Regions from separate parts of the Streptomyces sp. NBC_01622 genome, predicted to be linked through region 2. Evidence: predicted binding sites of a transcription regulator. Region 2 holds the regulator's gene; the other holds the start of a gene.
The links. Region 2 encodes HrcA, which represses chaperone genes, less so after heat shock. Its sites were predicted from a motif close to TTNGCACTCNGNNNNNCNGAGTGCNAA; they were not measured.
Positions count from the first base shown of each region.

Region 1 (5,128 bases), 2.9 Mb from region 2:
CAGCCGCCCCGCTGACAGTGGCACGAAGGCCCGGCTCCCCCAGAGGGGTGCCGGGCCTTCGGTGTACTACGGGTTCACCGACCTGCGTCAGTGGGAGTGGCCGTGGCTGTGACCACCGGCGGCCGGCTCCTCCTCTTCCTTCTTCTCGACGACCAGGGTCTCGGTCGTGAGGAGGAGGGAGGCGATGGAGGCGGCGTTCTCCAGGGCGGAGCGGGTGACCTTGACCGGGTCGATGACGCCGGCCTTGACCAGGTCGCCGTACTCGCCGGTCGCGGCGTTGAAGCCCTGGCCGGGCTCCAGGTCGGCGACCTTGGAGGTGATGACGTAGCCCTCCAGGCCGGCGTTCTCGGCGATCCAGCGCAGCGGCTCGACGACCGCGCGGCGCACGACCGCGACACCGGTGGCCTCGTCGCCGGTCTTGCCGAGGTTGCCCTCGAGGACCTTGGCGGCGTGGACCAGAGCGGAGCCACCGCCAGAGACGATGCCCTCCTCGACCGCGGCGCGGGTCGCGGAGATGGCGTCCTCCAGACGGTGCTTCTTCTCCTTGAGCTCCACCTCGGTGGCGGCGCCGACCTTGATCACGCACACGCCGCCGGCCAGCTTCGCGAGGCGCTCCTGGAGCTTCTCGCGGTCCCAGTCGGAGTCGGTGTTCTCGATCTCGGCCTTGATCTGGTTGACGCGGCCCGCGACCTCGGAGGAGTCACCGGCACCGTCGACGACGGTCGTGTCGTCCTTGGTGACCGTCACGCGACGGGCGGAGCCGAGCACGTCCAGGCCGACCTGGTCGAGCTTGAGGCCGACCTCCTCGGCGATGACCTGACCGCCGGTGAGGGTGGCGAGGTCGCCGAGCATCGCCTTGCGGCGGTCGCCGAAGCCGGGGGCCTTGACCGCGACCGCGTTGAACGTGCCGCGGATCTTGTTCACGACCAGGGTCGACAGGGCCTCGCCCTCGACGTCCTCGGCGATGATCAGCAGCGGCTTGGAGGCGTTGGCCTGGATGACCTTCTCCAGCAGCGGCAGCAGGTCCTGGATGGAGCTGATCTTGCCCTGGTGGATGAGGATGTACGGGTCCTCCAGGACCGCTTCCATCCGCTCCTGGTCCGTCACGAAGTACGGCGACAGGTAGCCCTTGTCGAAGGCCATGCCCTCGGTGAAGTCCAGCTCCAGACCGAAGGTGTTGGACTCCTCGACGGTGATGACACCGTCCTTGCCGACCTTGTCCATCGCCTCGGCGATGAGCTCGCCGACCTGGCTGTCCTGCGCGGACAGACCGGCGACGGCCGCGATGTCGGCCTTGTCGTCGATGGGCCGCGCGGTGGCGAGCAGCTCGTCGGAGACGGCCTTGACGGCGGCGTCGATGCCCTTCTTCAGGGCGGCCGGGGAGGCACCCGCGGCGACGTTGCGCAGGCCCTCGCGCACGAGCGCCTGGGCGAGCACGGTGGCGGTGGTGGTGCCGTCACCCGCGATGTCGTTGGTCTTGGTCGCCACCTCCTTCACCAGCTGGGCACCGAGGTTCTCGTACGGGTCGTCGAGCTCGACCTCGCGGGCGATGGTGACGCCGTCGTTGGTGATGGTGGGAGCGCCGAACTTCTTGTCGATGACGACGTTGCGGCCCTTGGGGCCGATCGTCACCTTGACCGTGTCGGCAAGCTTGTTGACGCCGCGCTCGAGGGCGCGACGGGCGTCCTCGTCGAACTTCAGGATCTTCGCCATGGGAGCGGTTCAGCCCTCTCGGAAAACGTGGGTGAAACGAACCGCGCCCCTGACGCCCGGCTTCATAAGGTCGCGGGGGCCAGGGGCGCAGCTCACAAACTGAATGTGCGTGAAGCGAATTACTTCTCGATGATCGCGAGCACGTCGCGGGCCGAGAGGACGAGGTATTCCTCGCCGCTGTACTTCACTTCGGTGCCGCCGTACTTGCTGTACAGCACGATGTCGCCGGTCTTCACGTCGAGCGGAAGACGCTCGCCGTTCTCGAAGCGGCCCGGGCCCACGGCCAGGACGACGCCCTCCTGGGGCTTCTCCTTGGCCGTGTCCGGGATGACCAGGCCAGAGGCCGTGGTCTGCTCGGCGTCGAGCGGCTGGACCACAATGCGGTCCTCAAGCGGCTTGATGGCAACCTTGGAGCTGGTGGTCGTCACGATCCGACCTCCCCCTTCGGAGATCTCACGGGGTTAACTGTCTGAGGTGGCGACCAGGTGGATCCGTCGTCGCGGGTGCCGGACCTGCCCGTCGCTATTGGCACTCTCCAGGGGGGAGTGCCAGACCTGAGACTATGACTGCGATTAGCACTCGGTCAAGCGGAGTGCCAATGCCGGCGGCACTTGGGCAGATTTTTTGGTGACCGTCGGCCGGAGTGGGCGCCCCTGGGGGCCGCGCCCCCAGACCCCCGCCATCGGCCTTCGGCCTCGTCCTCAGACGCCGGACGGGCTGATTGACGACCGGCGTTGGACAGTTCCCGCATCATGGCGAAGTCGTCCCCGGACCAGATCGACGATGTCCCGCCCCGGGAACCCGTGGTCGTCCTCGGCCGGTTCCCGTTCCTGCGCCTGCCGGAACACCGACTCAAGATCCTTCCGGTACGGCGGATCAGGTCGCAGGTAGACATCGGTGCCTCATCAGCCCCCGCGTCCGCGACAGGATCCGCCGGACAGGCCCTAGAGGTAGTCCTCCAGCCGGCCCACCGTCAGGCCCTGTTCCTGGATGCCGCGCAGCAGTCCGGCCGTGCTGTCGGCCGGGGCGACGCGGACGATGTCGCCCGGGGCGAGGTGGTGGTCGCCGCGCGTGTAGGTGAGCGTTCCGGTGGTCGTCGCGGCCCGCCACAGGACCAGCGCGGAGATGCCGCAGTCGGCGGCGGCGCGGAGGGTCGTCGTGTCGTACGTGCCGTGGGGCGGCCGGAGCAGACGGGGTGCGGGCCGGGTCCGGTGGCCGCAGATCTCGGTGCGCTGGGCCGTGTAGGGCAGGCCCGCGAAGTGGCCGTGCCCGGGTTCGGCCGCGGTGCGGAACACCGTGACCGGGAGCCGGAGTTCACGGACCATGTCGGCGAACCCCGGGTCCGGCCTCCCGCTCTCGTCACGGTCGCCGCCACGGGTGTCGTAGGTCAGGAAGACGACCTTGTCGCGGGTGCGGACGTGGTCCACGACGGGTGGGAGGCCCGGGCCCGCCGAGCGGGCGGGGGGCCCGGGGGACGGTTTCGGAGCGGGGGCCAGGGGGGCCGTCAAACCCCAGTGGCGGTACGGCTGTTCGCGAGCCGTGCCGTGCGGGCGCACGCGCTGGGCGGCCTTCTTGCCGAGCCGTTCGATGGGGTCGACGGACTGGGCGCAGCCGGTGAGGAGGGTGGCCGCCAGGGCGACGGCCACCGGTACCCGGACCCTCACAGGTAGTCCTCGAGGCGCGCCACCGCGTACCCCTCGGCAGTGACCTTGCCGAGGAAGCGGCGCATGTCGTCGACCATCGTGCCCTTCCAGTCCGCACGGCCCCGGAAGTGGGTCAGGACGATGTCGCCGGGGTGCAGCTGCAGGTCGTCCTCGCGGTACTCCCAGTGGTCGACGAAGACCTCCTCGTCCCAGATCGGGGCGTACTTGATGCCGCAGGACTTGGCGGCGACGAGGGTGTCGTGGTTGTAGTTCCCGTACGGCGGCCGGAAGACCGTCGGCGCCTTGCCGAACTGCTTCTTCATGATGTCCTGCATGCCGCAGATCTCATGCTTCTGCTCGGCGTAGGACAGGTCGGGCAGGTACGGGTGCGTGAGGGTGTGGTTGTTGAGCGTGTGGCCCTCGGCCTGCATCTTCTTGAAGTAGCCGTAGTCGTCCTTGACCAGGTAGTTGCTGAGGAAGGCCGTGTACGGGATCTTCAGGTCGCTCATCATCCGCAGGAACGCGGGGTCCTTGTTCTCGCCGTCGTCGATGGTCAGGAAGACGATCTTCTGCTTCGTGGGGATCGTCGTGAAGACCGGCGGGAGGTTCAACTCCTCCTGGTCGTCCACCTCGAAGCCCTTGCGCGCGGTGATCTCCGGCTTGTGCGCGGGCGCCGGCGGAGCCTGGAGCGGCACCTTCGCCAGCCCCCAGCGCTTCGCGGCGGCGACCCGGGCGGCGTAGGCGGCGCGCAGCCTGGAGGCGTAGGAGTCGAGCGCGCGGGCCGGGGGCGCGTGGAGGGGCTGCGCGCCGTGTGCCGGAGGCGCGGCCTTGTCGGCGCCGGGCTGGGTGCAGCCGGAGACGACGGCGGCGAGCGCGAGGGCGGCGAGCGCACCACGGACGCCCGCCCTCCGACGCCGAGTCGCCCGGTTCCCGTACGCCCGATTAATGTCATTTTGTACGACTACTCGCATGACGTCGGATCCTTTCAGGCCCCGGCCCCGATCCCGTGCCGACACCGCCAACACACCGCCACCGGAGGCACACCGTCCACCGACTGGCCCACAATGTCCCGGTGAACGACCCCGTACTCGCCTTCGCCGCCCTGCTCACCCCCGAGGGCCGTGCCCTCCTCGACGAGGTCCGCGGCACCGACCCGGCCAAGGAACTCGCCGTCGCGACCCGGCTGCGCCGCGAGCACCCCGCCGACCTCGTCTCGGCGGCCCTCGGCCAGGCCCGGCTGCGACAGCGGGCGGCGGTGGCGAAGTTCGCGCCTGAGGACGCCGACCGGATGTTCTTCACCCCGAACGGTTTCGAACAGTCCACCCGGGCGACGGTCGCCACCTACCGCGCGGGGCGCCTTCGCGAACTGGGCGTGACCTCCGTCGCCGACCTGTGCTGCGGAATCGGCGGCGACGCGATCGCGCTGGCACGGGCGGGGGTGCGCGTGCTGGCCGTGGACCGCGACCCGCTGACGGCCGCCGTGGCCCGGGCGAACGCGGAGGCGCTGGGCCTGGCCGACCTGATCGAGGTGCGCGAGGCGGATGTCACGGACGTGGACACCTCCGCGTACGACGCCGTGTTCGTCGACCCCGCGCGCCGGGGCGGCCGGGGCCGCATCTTCGACCCCGAGGCGTACTCGCCCCCGCTGTCCTGGGCCGTCGGCGCCGCTACGACGGCCCCGCTCGCCGCGCTGAAGATCGCGCCCGGAGTGCCGCACGAGGCGATCCCGGCGACGGCCGAGGCGGAGTGGATCTCGGACGGCGGGGATGTGA
Region 1 is NZ_CP109293.1:4,617,270-4,622,397, forward strand. It holds gene groL (chaperonin GroEL) at 88-1,713, opposite strand; gene groES (co-chaperone GroES) at 1,833-2,141, opposite strand; gene OH768_RS20705 (hypothetical protein) at 2,658-3,377, opposite strand; gene OH768_RS20710 (polysaccharide deacetylase family protein) at 3,374-4,327, opposite strand; gene OH768_RS20715 (THUMP-like domain-containing protein) at 4,429-5,128, shown strand, end outside.
Region 1: the regulator HrcA is predicted to act here: its motif matches at 2,286-2,312, upstream of groES (co-chaperone GroES).

Region 2 (5,128 bases):
TCACGCTGCTGGTCGAGGCCGTCTCCACCAACAGCGTCCATCGCGACTACAGCGTCAAGCGCTCGATCTACGCGGCGGCAAAGGTACCCGGGTACCTGATCATCGATCCGATCATGGCCCAGTGCGTCCTGTTCACCGAGCCGACGGGCATGGGCGAGGACGCGGACTACCGGTGCCGGCGCATCACCAAGTTCGGCGACCTCACACAGTTGGAGCCCATCGGCACGGAACTGGACACCAGCGAATTCGCCACCTATGAGAACGTCACGCCTCACCGCCGGCCGTGACGAAGTCGATCAACTCCTCGACCCGCCCCAGCAGTTCCGGCTCAAGATCCTTGTACGACCCCACCTTGGCCAGAATCGCCTGCCACACCGCACCGGTGTTTTCCGGCCAACCCAGGGCCCGGCACACCCCCGTCTTCCAGTCCTGACCGTGCGGGATCCTGGGCCACGCGGCGATGCCCACGGAGGACGGTTTCACGGCCTCCCAGATGTCGATGTAGGGGTGGCCGACGACGAGCGCGTGCTCGCTGGTGACCGACTGGGCGATGCGCCACTCCTTGGTGCCGGGGAGCAAATGGTCCACCAGGATGCCGAGGCGGGCGTCCGGGCCCGGGGCGAACTCCGCCACGATGGCCGGCAGGTCGTCGACGCCCTCCAGGTACTCGACCACCACGCCCTCGATGCGCAGATCGTCGCCCCACACCCGCTCGACGAGCTCGGCGTCGTGCCGGCCCTCGACGTAGATGCGACCGGCGCGGGCCACACGCGCGCGTGCACCGGGAACGGCGACCGAACCGGATGCCGTACGGGTGGGCCGTAGCGGACTGGACACAGGCCTGACCAGGGTGACCACCCGGCCCTCCAGGAGGAAGCCGCGCGGCTCCAGGGGGAACACCCGGTGCTTGCCGAAGCGGTCCTCCAGGGTGACCGTGCCGGCCTCGCAGCGGATCACCGCGCCGCAGAAACCGGTGCCCGGCTCCTCGACCACCAGGCCGGGGTCCGCCGGGACCTCGGGTACCGGCTTGGGCTTCTTCCACGGCGGGGTCAGGTCGGCGGAGTACTGGCGCATTCGGATGACGATAGGAGAAGGCCGGGAGGCGTCACCGCGACACGCCGAAACGCGTTGCCAACGCGTCCCGTTGGGCCCGCACGAACCCCGCGTCCACCACCGCTCCGTGACCGGGCACGTACACCGCGTCCTCGCCGCCCAGGTCGAGGAGGCGGTCCAGGGCGGCCGGCCAGTGGGACGGTACGGCGTCGGGGCCCGCCTGGGGTTCGCCGGACTCCTCGACCAGGTCGCCGCAGAAGACGACCGGCGGGGAACCGGGGACGAGCACTGCGAGGTCATGGGCCGTGTGCCCGGGCCCGGCGTTCGCCAGCAGGACCTCTCGGTCGTCGCCCAGAGAGAGGGGCCAATCGCCCGACACCAGGTGACGGGGGTACACCAGGGCGGCCACGGCCTCGTCGGCCACGCGCGCGTGGAGGCCGTTTTCGACCGCGTCCCTACGGAGTGCCTCCCGCTCGTCCGCCAACACCCGCTCCACGCCCACCACCCCGAACACCTCCGCGTCCGCGAACTCCGCCGCCCCGAAGACATGGTCGAAGTGGGGGTGGGTGAGCGCGAGATGGGTCACAGGGCGCCCGGCGAGCGCCCGCGCCGCCGTACGCAATCGCGCGCCCTCCGCGAGACTCGACCCGGCGTCGATCATCAGCGCCGACCCCTCCCCGACGACCAGACCGACCGTGCAGTCCCAGCCAGGCAGCCGGCACCGGCCCACCCCGGCGGCCAGCCGCTCCCACCCCGCCTCTTCCCAAGTCACCGTCATACGGCGACGCTAACGGTGACGGCACCCCACGGCGTGGCATCGCAGGACCGGCCTTGCCCGGGGTGTACCTCACGGCCGTACACTGGCCGGGGAACGCTGGCACTCACGCGCACAGAGTGCCAGGAAAGGGCGGGCTCGCGACAAGCGGCGACAAAGGCGACCAGAACTGGAGGTGTGCGCGATGCTCAGCGAACGCAGGCTTCAGGTGCTGCGCGCCATCGTCCAGGACTATGTCGGCACCGAGGAGCCGGTGGGCTCCAAGGCGCTCACCGAGCGGCACAGCCTCGGCGTCTCCCCGGCGACCGTGCGCAACGACATGGCGGCCCTGGAGGACGAGGGGTACATCGCCCAGCCGCACACCAGCGCCGGACGCATCCCGACGGACAAGGGCTACCGCCTGTTCGTCGACAAGCTCGCCGGTGTCAAGCCGATGACCGGCCCCGAGCGCAAGGCCATCCAGAACTTCCTCGACGGTGCCGTAGACCTCGACGACGTGGTGGGCCGTACGGTACGGCTGCTCGCGCAGCTCACCCGGCAGGTCGCCGTCGTGCAGTACCCCTCGCTGACCCGGTCGACCGTCCGGCACGTGGAGCTGCTGTCGCTGGCCCCCGCGCGCGTGATGCTCGTGCTGATCACCGACACAGGGCGGGTCGAGCAGCGCATGGTGGACTGCCCGGCCCCCTTCGGGGAGTCCTCGCTCGCGGATCTACGCGCGCGGCTCAACAGCCGGATCGCCGGCCGCCGCTTCGCGGACGTGCCGCAGCTCGTGCAGGACCTGCCGGAGGCCTTCGAGAACGAGGACCGCGGCACGGTCGCGACGGTGCTCTCCACCCTCCTGGAGACCCTCGTCGAGGAGACCGAGGAGCGGCTGATGATCGGCGGCACCGCCAATCTCACCCGCTTCGGACATGACTTTCCCCTCACCATCCGCCCCATCCTGGAAGCCCTGGAGGAGCAGGTCGTCCTCCTCAAGTTGCTTGGTGAGGCGGGGGATTCGGGCATGACCGTACGGATCGGTCACGAGAACGCCTACGAGGGACTCAACTCCACGTCGGTGGTGTCGGTCGGCTACGGTTCGGGCGGCGAGGCAGTCGCCAAGCTCGGCGTGGTCGGACCGACCCGCATGGATTACCCGGGAACGATGGGAGCGGTACGCGCAGTGGCACGGTACGTCGGACAGATCCTGGCGGAGTCCTAAGTGGCCACGGACTACTACGCCGTTCTCGGCGTGCGTCGCGACGCGTCGCAGGATGAGATCAAGAAGGCCTTCCGCCGGCTCGCGCGCGAGCTGCACCCGGACGTCAATCCGGATCCGAAGACCCAGGAGCGGTTCAAGGAGATCAACGCCGCTTACGAGGTGCTCTCGGACCCGCAGAAGAAGCAGGTCTACGACCTCGGCGGCGACCCCCTCTCGCAGGCGGGCGGCGCGGGCGCCGGCGGCTTCGGCCAGGGTGGCTTCGGGAACTTCTCGGACATCATGGACGCGTTCTTCGGTACGGCGTCGCAGCGCGGGCCGCGCTCGCGCACCCGCCGTGGCCAGGACGCCATGATCCGGCTGGAGATCGAGCTGGACGAGGCGGCCTTCGGCACCACGAAGGACATCCAGGTCGACACGGCCGTCGTCTGCAACACCTGCAACGGCGAGGGCGCCGCCCCCGGCACCTCCGCGCAGACCTGTGACATGTGTCGCGGTCGCGGTGAGGTGTCGCAGGTGACCCGGTCCTTCCTGGGCCAGGTCATGACGTCCCGCCCCTGCCCCCAGTGCCAGGGCTTCGGCACCGTCGTGCCGACGCCGTGCCCGGAGTGCGCCGGTGACGGCCGCGTCCGCTCGCGGCGCACGCTGACGGTGAAGATCCCGGCCGGTGTGGACAACGGCACGCGGATCCAGCTCGCGGGCGAGGGCGAGGTCGGCCCCGGCGGCGGCCCCGCCGGTGACCTGTACGTCGAGATCCACGAGCTGCCGCACGCGATGTTCCAGCGCCGCGGCGACGACCTGCACTGCACGGTCACCCTCCCGATGACGGCGGCGGCCCTCGGCACGAAGGTGCCGTTGGAGACGCTGGACGGCATGGAGGAGGTCGACATCCGGCCCGGCACCCAGTCCGGCCAGTCGATCCCGCTGCACACCCGAGGCATCACGCATCTGCGCGGCGGCGGCCGGGGCGACCTCATCGTGCACGTCGAGGTCACCACCCCGACCAAGCTCGACGTGGAGCAGGAACGCCTCCTCAGGGAGCTGGCGAAACTGCGCGGCGAGGAACGGCCCATGGGGACGTTCCAGCCGGGACAGCAGGGCCTGTTCTCCCGTCTGAAGGACGCTTTCAACGGCCGCTGAACCGGTCGTCGAATCGGTCGTCGAACCGGCCTCCGCCTGGGCATGCATCTGTCCTATGCCCGGCGGAAGGCCGGATTCGGACTTGTTCGGAGGACGTGACAACATGCCGTCATGTCCTCCGCGCTGACCGATCTCTTCCCGCATCCGATCGTGCAGGCCCCCATGGCGGGCGGTGTCTCCGTACCGCGCCTCGCGGCTGCCGTGTCCGAGGCCGGCGGGCTGGGGTTCCTCGCCGCCGGGTACAAGACCGCCGACGGCATGTACCAGGAGATCAAGCAGCTGCGGAGCCTGACGTCCCGCCCCTTCGGCGTGAACCTCTTCATGCCGCAGCCGGAGTATGCGGACAAGGCCGCGGTCGGCGTCTACGCCCACCAGCTGGCCGGCGAGGCCGCCTGGTACGACACGGAACTCGGCGACCCGGACAGCGGTCGCGAGGACGGCTACGACGCGAAGCTGTCCGTGCTGCTCGACAACCCGGTGTCCTTCGCCTCCTTCCACTTCGGCGTCCCCACCCGTGAGGTGCTGGACTCGCTGCGCCGGGCCGGCACCTTCACCCTCGTCACCGCCACCACCGCCGAGGAGGCCCTCGCCGTGGAGAGGGCCGGCGCCGACGCGGTGATCGCGCAGGGCGTCGAGGCCGGCGGCCACCAGGGCACCCACCGCGACCTCCCGGAGAACGACGGCTCCGGCATAGGCCTGCTCTCCCTGGTCGCCCAGATCCGCGAGACGGTGAGCCTCCCGATCGTCGCCGCCGGCGGTCTGATGCGCGGCAGCCAGATCGCCGCCGCCCTCGCGGCGGGTGCGAGCGCGGCCCAGCTCGGCACGGCGTTCCTCGCCACCCCCGAGTCCGCCGCGAACGTCCTGCACAAGCAGGCACTCACCAACCCCCTTTTCACGCGTACCGAGCTGACCCGCGCGTTCTCCGGCCGCCCGGCCCGCGGCCTGGTCAACCGCTTCATGCG
Region 2 is NZ_CP109293.1:7,535,115-7,540,242, forward strand. It holds gene OH768_RS34835 (Uma2 family endonuclease) at 1-287, shown strand, start outside; gene OH768_RS34840 (DUF3097 domain-containing protein) at 265-1,074, opposite strand; gene OH768_RS34845 (MBL fold metallo-hydrolase) at 1,106-1,831, opposite strand; gene hrcA (heat-inducible transcriptional repressor HrcA) at 2,013-3,029, shown strand; gene dnaJ (molecular chaperone DnaJ) at 3,030-4,166, shown strand; gene OH768_RS34860 (nitronate monooxygenase) at 4,278-5,128, shown strand, end outside.